One region of the Pectobacterium parvum genome, then DNA from elsewhere that is predicted to be linked to it. Evidence: predicted binding sites of a transcription regulator. Region 1 holds the regulator's gene; the other holds the start of a gene.
What was found. Region 1 encodes PhoB, which activates phosphate uptake and scavenging genes when phosphate is short. Its sites were predicted from a motif close to CTGTCATAAAACTGNCNNAT; they were not measured.
Positions count from the first base shown of each region.

Region 2: the regulator PhoB is predicted to act here: its motif matches at 1,859-1,878, upstream of pstS (phosphate ABC transporter substrate-binding protein PstS).

Region 1 is NZ_CP087392.1:3,515,718-3,521,096, forward strand. It holds gene LOZ86_RS15780 (PstS family phosphate ABC transporter substrate-binding protein) at 1-252, opposite strand, end outside; gene phoR (phosphate regulon sensor histidine kinase PhoR) at 268-1,590, opposite strand; gene phoB (phosphate response regulator transcription factor PhoB) at 1,618-2,307, opposite strand; gene sbcD (exonuclease subunit SbcD) at 2,602-3,840, shown strand; gene LOZ86_RS15800 (SbcC/MukB-like Walker B domain-containing protein) at 3,837-5,379, shown strand, end outside.
Region 2 is NZ_CP087392.1:142,859-148,237, forward strand. It holds gene pstC (phosphate ABC transporter permease PstC) at 1-534, opposite strand, end outside; gene pstS (phosphate ABC transporter substrate-binding protein PstS) at 696-1,736, opposite strand; gene LOZ86_RS00620 (DUF4026 domain-containing protein) at 1,949-3,376, opposite strand; gene glmS (glutamine--fructose-6-phosphate transaminase (isomerizing)) at 3,544-5,376, opposite strand.

The DNA of each region.
Region 1 (5,379 bases):
GCTCATCGGCCCAAGCTGCGCGGCACCCGATGCCAGAGACGTCGGCGCAGAGGACGACCCAGCGGCCTGAATCTGTAAATTCACGTTCGGGTAATGCTGGCTGAAATCCGCCGCCCAGAAGGCCATCAGGTTAGCCAGCGTATCGGACCCCGCGCTGGAGAGGTTGCCCGCCAGCATCTGACGAGGTTGTGCGGAGCACAACGCGCTGAGCAGCAGTAAAAAAGCGCCTGCAATACGAGTGGCGGATGTCATAGATAGCGTTTTCCGTCAGGCTGAAGGTTTCACCGTATTTTCAGCCAGAGAGGCAGGGACAATCAACCGATTCGGCAACGTAAAGACGAAACGTGAGCCCAGACCATCCTCACTCATGATTTCCAGACGGGAATCGTGATGGCTGAGCGCATGCTTAACAATCGCCAGCCCCAGTCCGCTGCCGCCCGTTTGTCGTGAGCGCGCCTTATCCACACGATAAAAGCGTTCCGTCAGGCGCGGCAAGTGCTCGGCCGCAATGCCCGGCCCGTTATCGCTGACCTGAAATTGCGCGCCCTGCGGGATCTTCTGCCAGCAAACTTCGATACGCGTTCCCGCTGGCGTATGGTTGACCGCGTTATACACCAGATTGGATACCGCACTGCGAAGCTGTTCTTCATTACCAAACACGCGGAGGCTTTCGTTCACACGAAAGACGATCTCATGACGCCCCTGACTCAGCGTCTGCGCTTCGCGCTGCAATACGCGCAGCATCAATGGAATATCGACTTTTTCATTCAGATCGATTGCCGTCGCCGCCTCAATACGGGACAGGGTGAGCAGTTGTTTGACCAACCCGTCCATGCGTCGAGTTTGCTCCTGCATGGTATTCAGCGCTTTCCCGCGTAGCGCCGCATCCAGCGTTTCTTCTTGCATCATTTCCAGATAACCCTGCAACACCGTCAGCGGCGTACGCAGTTCATGGCTCACGTTGGCAAAAAAGTTACGTCTGGCGCCTTCAAGCTGGTGCATTTGCGTAATATCACGCACCACCATCAGTAGCTGGCCTTCGGAATAGGGCATCACGCGGAATTCAACATGGTGGGAATTATTCAACTGCAGCGTGAGAGGACGGCTAAAATCCTGTCCTTTCATGTAATTCGTGAATTCGGGATAGCGCAATAAGTTAAGGATATTCTGACCGTTATCTTCCGGCCAGCGGAAATTTAACAGGTGCTGCGCCAGATGGTTACACCAGAAGATCGTGCCTTCTTCGGTGGTGATCACCACGGCATCGGGTAAGGATTCGGCACCGCTGCGAAAGCGCTTAATCAGAAGCGCCAGTTCACGACGTCGACGTCGATTACGCAACTGCATCTGATAGAGCCCGTAAAACAGCGGCTCCCAGCTCCAGCGACCAGGTGGTGGCGTCATGCTGCGGTCAACCCACAACCAATAAGAGAGTTTTAGCTGGTTATAAAAATTCCAGCACAGTAAGCCTAATACGGCGACCAGCAGAAACCAGGGCAGATAGCCAAAAATCAGCCCCAGCAGTAAAGCGGGCAAACAAAAAAAAGCTAGCTCCAATGCCAGCCTTTTCCAGGATAAACGTTCTAGCACGTTAATGTGTCTCCGGTTACGATCACCTCAGTAACGCGTTGAAAAACGGTAGCCCGTTCCCCGAACGGTTTGCACCATTTTGTCATGTCCGCTGGTTTCCAGCGCTTTACGCAGGCGACGAATATGGACGTCGACAGTACGATCCTCAACATAAACGTTAGTGCCCCAAACGTGATTCAGCAACTGCTCCCGGCTATAAACACGTTCAGGATGCGTCATAAAGAAATGCAGCAGTTTAAATTCCGTCGGTCCCATGTCCAACGCGTGCTCTTCGGTCGTCACGCGATGTGAGGAAGGATCGAGGCTCAGGCCACGCATTTCAATCACTTCTTCCACTGCCATCGGTGAAATCCGACGCATCACGGCTTTGATACGCGCCACCAACTCTTTGGGTGAAAACGGTTTGGTAATGTAATCATCCGCTCCCACTTCAAGCCCGCGCACGCGGTCTTCTTCTTCGCCACGCGCGGTTAACATCATCACCGGAATATCACGCGTCAGTGCTTCGCGCTTCATATGCTTGATGAATTGCAGGCCCGACCCACCTGGCAGCATCCAGTCCAATAACACCAGTTCCGGGAATGGCTCCGACAGTTGCGTTACCGCGCTGTCATAGTCTTCAGCTTCAACGGGTTGATAACCATTTTGTTCCAGTACAAAGCAGACCATTTCACGAATTGGTGCTTCATCTTCCACGACTAATATGCGTTTTGCCATTGTTAATCCTGTCGTTAATCATCGTCGCTGTTAGCAGGCGGAGGCATTATGCGTCAGTTTTATGACAGATTTATGAAAAACGCACGGACCGCTCTGCACGATTGTTACAGCGCGTACATCCGATTTTTCGAGCCGCTTTCCAAACTCCTGATTCCACCGCGACAGCCGCCATCCCTGCTATATATAATCATGGCATTACGATGACAAAGCACCATGGCGACGACACACCCTTTCACATAATAAATAATGACAACGTCATCCACCGCCACGCGGCATGAATATCGAGAGAACACGATGCGCATTATCCACACCGCCGATTGGCATTTAGGGCAATATTTTTATACCAAAAGTCGCGCTGCTGAGCATCAGGCTTTTCTAAACTGGCTTATCGTTCAGGTGGAACAACATCAGGTCGATGCCATTATCGTTGCTGGCGATATTTTTGATAACGGCTCGCCCCCCAGCTATGCGCGGGAAATGTATTATAGCTTCGTGGTCGCGCTACAGCGCACAGGCTGCCAGCTCATCGTTCTCGGTGGTAACCACGATTCTGTCGCGATGCTAAACGAATCCCGCGAGCTGCTTGCCTGCCTGAACACACGGGTGATTGCCTGCGCCAGCGACGATCCGGCCCAACAGGTGCTTCTGCTGGAAAACCGTCAGCGGCAGCCCGGTGCCCTGCTCTGTGCAATTCCTTTTTTACGTCCGCGTGATGTATTGACCAGCAAAGCCGGGCAATCCGGGGATGAAAAACAGCTGGCGCTACAGGAAGCGATTACCGCGCACTACCAGCAGTGTTACCAACTGGCTTGCCAAAAGCGCGACGAGCTTGGCCTGCCGCTGCCGATTATCGCAACCGGGCACCTGACGACGATTGGCGCAACCGCCTCGGAATCCGTGCGCGATATCTATATTGGTACGCTCGATGCCTTCCCTGCTCAGGCTTTTCCTCCTGCGGATTATATCGCGCTCGGCCATATTCACCGCCCACAGCGCGTGACCCAAAGCGAGCACATTCGCTACAGCGGTTCGCCCATCCCGTTGAGTTTTGATGAACTAAACAGTGAAAAATCCGTTTGTCTGGTGAGCTTTGCACCTGACACGTCACCGCAAACACCTCCGCAGATAGACATCCTGCCGATTCCCATGACTCAGCCGATGCAGCTGATTAAAGGCAGCCTGAGCGATATTGAAAAACAGCTGGCCACCTTCCAGAACTATCAGGGCGATAAACCCGTGTGGTTGGATATTGAAATCAACACGCAGGATTATCTGAGCGACATGCAAAAACGCATTCAGGCGATGACCGAGAACCTGCCCGTGGAGGTGTTGCTGCTGCGCCGCACGCGTGAACAGCGCCTGCAGGCGATTACCCGACAGGACAAGGAAACGCTGAACGAACTGAGCGTACATGACGTTTTTGAACGTCGTCTGGCAACGGAGACAGACATGGAAGACAGCCGCCAGCAGCGTGTTCGCACGCTGTTTAATCAGGTTATTGATGAACTGGAAAATAGCGAGACGGCCAAATGAAGATTCTCAGTCTGCGCTTAAAGAACCTTAATGCGCTGAAAGGCGAATGGAAGATCGATTTCACACAGGAGCCGTTTTCCAGCAACGGCTTATTTGCCATTACCGGCCCGACCGGCGCGGGAAAAACCACGCTGCTGGATGCGATCTGTCTGGCGCTGTATCACGAAACGCCACGGCTTGGCCTGCTTTCCGCCAGCCAGAATGACCTGATGACGCGTAATACCGCAGAGTGCCTTGCTGAGGTTGAGTTCGAGGTTAAAGGCGTCGGATATCGCGCCTTCTGGAGCCAGCGTCGGGCAAGAAACGCGCCAGACGGCAACTTACAGTCTCCCAAAGCTGAACTCGCGCTCATTGAAGACGGCAAAATTCTGTGTGAAAAGCTCAATGATAAGAAAGAGATGATCACACAGCTCACCGGGCTGGATTTCGGCCGCTTCACGCGATCCATGATGCTGTCGCAGGGGCAATTTGCCGCCTTCCTCAACGCCAAAGCAGATGACCGAGCGGAACTGCTGGAAGAGCTGACCGGCACGGACATCTACGGCCTGATTTCCGAACGTGTCTATGACAAGCACAAGCAGGCAAACGTCGCACTGAACACGCTACAGGCGCGCGCATCAGGCATTCAACTGCTGACCGATGACCAGCGTCAGCAGGTGGAAGAACAGCTTGCCGAGCTGATCCAGCAGGAGCAACGGGGCAACGTAGAACGTGAGCAAGCGCTGACTACGCTGCGCTGGTTTGAGCAACTGACGCAGCAGCACGCTCAGCTAGCCAACACGCAGGCGCAACATGCGAGCGCCGAATCCGCTATTCAGCAGGCTAAACCGCAGCTCGACAGGTTAACTCACAGCGAACCAGCAGAAAAACTGAGGCCGCTACATCAGGAACGAGAGCGCTATCGACAGGAATCTCTTACGCTGGCACAGCGTATTGAACAACTGACCGGGAAGCAGGCCGCCGAGCAGGTGATGTTAACCGCGCTACGCCAGCAGGAAGAAAAAGCAGAGCTGGAGGTTAGTGAGCACAAACGGGTACGCCAGCAGCAAGAGCAAGTGATCAACGAACAGGTTGTGCCACTTGACCATCGCATTACTACGCTGGTGCAACAAAAAGTGCAGCAGCAGGATGAACTGGCAAAAACACAGGCTCGTCTGCACGCCGATGAAAGCAAACAAACCCAGACAGCGGCAGAACAGCAGCAGGCTACACAGCAGCTTGAACAGATCCAGTCTTACCGCCAGCAACACGCGCATCATCAGCAGTGGGGAGAACAACTTCCTCTGTGGCGCACCCAGTTCCGGCAATTGCGCCAGCTTCAGGACGAGCAAGAGAAGCTGAAGCAAAAACAGACGCAGCACACCGCACAGTCGGCAGTGCTACAGCAAGAGACGGTGACGCTGGCGGCAGAGCAGCGTGAACAACAAGCGGTCGTTGATGCCGCCCGTCAGCAGTTCATGCAACACGATGAGACACAGCAAAAACAGGACGCGCACCAGTCGCTTTCCACCCTGCAACAGCAGTTTAATCAACGCATTG
Region 2 (5,379 bases), 1.3 Mb from region 1:
GGCCAGAATGACGCCAGCCGCCAGAATACCGATCCCGAATGCCGGGCCGGAGAACAGCGAGCCAACAATAGGAATGCCGGACAGGACATTGCCTACCGGCTGTTGGAAATATTTGGCAAACAGCGGAGCGAAAATGAACAGCCCCCACATGCCGTAAACAATACTCGGTATGGCCGCCAGCAATTCAATCGCCACGCCAAGCGGACGCTTCAACCAAGCTGGTGCCAGTTCTGTCAGAAATAGCGCAATCCCGAAGCTAATCGGAATCGCAATAATCAGTGCAATCAGTGAGGTAACGATGGTGCCGTAAATCGGAACCAGTGCACCAAACTGCTCTGCGGGCGCATCCCACTCTTTCGTCCACAAGAAGGCAAAACCGAACTTCTCGATGCTAGGCCAGGACGCCACAATCAGGGAAACAATGATGCCACCCAATAGCAGTAGCGTGACCAGCGCCGCCAGTTTTACCAGCGCGCTGAAGAGGATATCGCCATACTTTCCCGGGGCTTTGATAGTTGGCTTGTACTCCGCCATACGTCTCTCTTCTCGTTTTAACTACATTTGATAAGCTATTGAAGGCAGAGAGGTTGCTATCACCTCTCCGCCCCGATACGACTTGTTATTCCACTACGCATTTCCAGAACCTGACAACCTCATCACGCTCTGGGTATCAACACGACGTGTCGATACAATAATTAGTACAGTGCTTTACCGCTGCTGTCTTTTACCTGAGTTTTCCAGGCAGCACGGATTTGCTCAACCACTTCTTTTGGCAGTGTGGCGTAATCCAGTGCTTCAGCTTGCTCACCGCCTTTTTTGAACGCCCAGTCGAAGAATTTCAACACTTCAGTGCCCTGCTCAGGTTTTTCCTGTTTGGTGTGAACCAGGATGAACGTGGTTGAAGTGATCGGCCATGCATCAGCGCCTTTCTGGTTAGTCAGATCCTGAGCGAAAGACTTGCTCCAGTCGATCTCTTTAGCTGCGTTGCTGAAGCTTGCGCCAGTTGGGCTAACCGCTTTGCCATCAGCAGAAATCAGTTTGGTGTAAGCCAGGTTGTTCTGCTTGGCATACGCGTATTCTACGTAACCGATAGAACCAGGCAGACGCTGTACGAACGCCGCGATACCATCGTTACCTTTACCGCCCAGACCGGTTGGCCAGTTCACGGTAGAACCTGCGCCAATCTTCTCTTTCCACTCTGGGTTCACTTTTGCCAGGTAGCTGGTGAACACGAAAGAGGTACCAGAACCGTCAGCACGACGAACCACAGCGATATCCTGATCCGGCAGCTTGGCATTCGGGTTCAGTTTAGTGATTGCTGGGTCGTTCCATTTTTTGATGTTGCCCAGGTAGATATCACCCAGCGTTTTACCATCCAGCGTTAAATCGCCAGATTTGATACCAGGAACGTTCACTGCCAGCACTACGCCACCGATAACGGTTGGGAACTGGAATAAACCATCCTGTGCTAATTTGTCGTCAGCCAGAGGCGCGTCAGAAGCACCGAAATCGACCGTTTTAGCGATAATCTGTTTTACACCGCCAGAAGAACCGATGCCTTGATAGTTAACTTTATTACCGGTTTCTTTTTGATAGGAGTCAGCCCATTTAGCATAGACAGGCGCTGGGAATGTCGCACCGGCACCGGTGAGGTTAGCAGCAGCTAAAGCAGAAAATGCCGTCAGAGAAAGGGTTGCCGCAACAACACTGGCAAGAGTGGTACGCATCGGTTTCATAATCCCTCCTGTGGGATACTCAAACATGTCGACGTAACGTCGTTATCTATCAGAGTTATCAAATCAGAGTGTAGTTCGCAGGAGGAAAAATAGGACAATTTGGTGACAGTAAAATGTACGTAATATGACAGTTTTATGACAAGGACACAGAAGGCAGGGAAATTCAGACCTGACCAGCCAGAACAGGCGTTCTGACTGGGGAAGGAAAGAGGTCAGTGGGTCTGGCTATGGCTCAGCAATTTGTAAATTGTATCAGGCTTATAGCTATCGCCCTGATAATAAATCGCCCAGTCGGTTACCCACGATATATCAATAGAGTAAACACCGCCTTCCTGCATATCCTCAACGTAGAACGGATGATTGATTAATGTCCCGGTGACGACCGCATCGTCGATTTTTTCGGGCACAAACCACATGTGTTCACGCTCTTCCCCCTCTTCACCATGAGGAATGCCAAACTTCACCATAAAGCGCCATTCACTTTCGACAGGCTCAAGTGCTTTTTTGAGTAGTTTCGCTAAAAAACCCGGCTTAGCGGGTTCGTCACTCACATGGTAGTTTTTAAACATATTAACGAAATAGTGCCAGCGCAGCTGTGCCTTACGTGACATTTCTGCCGTTTCCGCATTCGTGCGCCAGAACATGATGGCATTCTGCTCATCAAATCCTTTAAAGAACGTTTGCAGTACAGGGTTTTCTTCGTTGGTACGAAACAGCATACAGGAAGGCTCCTGATGCACGTCATCTCGATCGGCGCGATCGCCCAGAAACACGCCTTCCGGCGTCCCTTCCAGATCGTAGCGCATGTCTTCCAGAGGCCGCAGTTGGTCAATCGGCGTGGATTGATTCACATGCCGTAGCCCTTCTTCAAACGGCAACGCCACCAGATATTCATAGCCGCTGTCCGTTTGCCCACACAGAATCGGCTCGTTAAAGGTAATTTGCTGATTTTGAATGGCATTATTGACAAAACTTCTGAATAAATCCGGGATGCCATAATACGAACTGAGCGTCTCGGGAATGACTAATTCAGCCTCGGTCAGGCCGCATCGCGCCAGACCATGCGAGTGAAACCAGAATGTCGTTGGCGGATCGTTCTCGGTGTCGTACACGGCATGAATGGTATACAGCGATTCAATTTCTGGCAGGACATCATCTTCCAACTGAAAACGCAGCCATTCACGGGTAAACACATTACTGCCAGCAGAAATATCGATGCCCAAGAGGAAATCCGGTACAACGGCGTTTAATAAGCGCAACTGGTGAACGTAGTCTTCCAGCGGATTTGGCCCAAAAATACATTCAACCATCACTTCTTGCGTGGCCGCATTCGCCTGCGCCAACAACTCGGGCGAAATCGGGTCGGTTGAATACGCTGGCACGATTTGGTTCTCGGGGTCGCGCCCTGAAATCTCAAGATAAAACGCCAGCTCGCGCTCATGATTCCGACAGGTATAAAAGAATCCACCCTGTTCCTGCTCGGTATAGCTTATTTCGCCATCAGTGAAAAATGATTGCGCCTCTAACAAGCTCTCCAACAGTGGATAGCTCATCTCCCGTGAGGAAAAAGCCACCATCGTTGAAGGCGCTTTATCACCCTTCCCTTCGGCGATATCCAGATATTGTTGTTTGTTATTCATATAAAGAACGTATCAATATTCAATATGGTGTAAACCAATATACCCAATAAATTTTGATGAGGAGAGCGGGAAAACCTAAAAAAGAACGAGAATGAAAAATGGGGCTTACGATGAAAATTGAATGAAGGTAGATAATATGATAGTTATTTACCTTCATTTTCAATAAGTTACTCTACCGTAACAGATTTCGCCAGGTTACGTGGCTGATCGACATCGGTGCCTTTAATCAGCGCGACGTGATAAGACAGTAGCTGCAACGGCACCGTATAGAAGATTGGCGCAATCACTTCTTCGATATGCGGCAGTGGAATAATCTTCATATTTTCGCTGCTGGTGAAACCCGCATCTTCGTCAGCGAAGACATACAGCTCACCGCCGCGCGCACGAACTTCTTCGATGTTGGATTTCAATTTCTCCAACAGCTCGTTGTTCGGTGCCACGACAACAACCGGCATATCTGCATCAATCAAAGCCAACGGGCCGTGTTTCAGCTCGCCTGCCGCATAGGCTTCCGCATGGATGTAAGAGATCTCTTTCAGCTTCAGCGCCCCTTCCATCGCGATCGGGTACTGATCGCCACGGCCGAGGAACAGCGCATGGTGCTTGTCAGAGAAACCTTCCGCCAGAGCTTCGATGAGTTTGTCCTGAGACAGCATCTGCTCAATACGCGCTGGCAATGCCTGCAAACCATGAACGATTTCATGCTCAATTTTTGCATCCATACCGCGCAGACGGCCAACACGCGCCACCAGCATCAGCAGAACGGTAAGCTGGGTGGTGAAGGCTTTAGTTGAGGCCACGCCAATCTCTACGCCCGCTTTGGTCATCAGCGCCAGATCGGATTCACGCACCAGCGAGGAGCCAGCAACGTTACAGATAGCCAGCGACCCCAGATAGCCCAGCTCTTTGGACAAACGCAGCGCTGCCAGAGTATCCGCCGTTTCACCGGATTGAGACAGGGTAATCATCAGGCTGTTCTTACGCACGGCAGGTTTGCGGTAGCGGAATTCGGAAGCAATCTCCACGTCGCACGGAATCCCAGCCAGTGCTTCAAACCAGTAACGGGAAACCATACCGGAGTTGTAAGACGTACCACAGGCGATAATCTGAACGTGTTCAACCTTCGCCAGCAGTTCATCCGCTTTCGGGCCTAATTCAGACAGATCGATCTCGCCATGGCGGAAACGCCCTTCAAGGGTGTTCTTGATCGCCATCGGCTGTTCGTAAATCTCTTTTTGCATGTAGTGACGATACGCACCTTTGTCACCGGCATCGTAATTCACTTTTGATTCAATTTCTTCGCGTGCGGCAAGCTGGCCGGATTTATCAAACACGCGCACATCACGACGAGTGATTTCCGCGATGTCGCCTTCTTCCAGGAACATGAAACGGCGAGTCACAGGCAGCAGCGCCAACTGATCGGAGGCGATGAAGTTTTCACCGACACCACGGCCAATCACCAGCGGGCTACCAGAACGTGCGGCAACCAATACGCTTGGGTCGCGGTTATCCAACACCACCATGCCATACGCACCGCGCAGCTGTGGGATCACGCGCTTAACGATTTCAACCAGCGTTCCGCCATTCTGCTGCTGTTCAAAATGAACCAGATGGGCAACCACTTCCGTATCGGTTTCGGATACAAAACGATAGCCGCGACCGATCAGCAGTTCGCGCAGCGGCTCGTGGTTTTCGATAATGCCGTTATGAACGATAGTGATATGTTCAGAAACATGCGGGTGTGCGTTCTCTTCAGAAGGTTCGCCGTGCGTTGCCCAACGGGTATGAGCAATGCCGGTACCGCCGTGCAATTCATGCTCTTCGGCTGCCTGAGACAGCACCTGCACTTTCCCCAGACGGCGCAAACGGGCGACATTTCCTTCGCTGTCAACAACCGCCAGGCCCGCAGAGTCATAGCCGCGGTACTCAAGACGGCGTAAACCTTCCAACAAAATTTCAGCAACATCACGTTGCGCAACTGCGCCTACAATTCCACACATCGA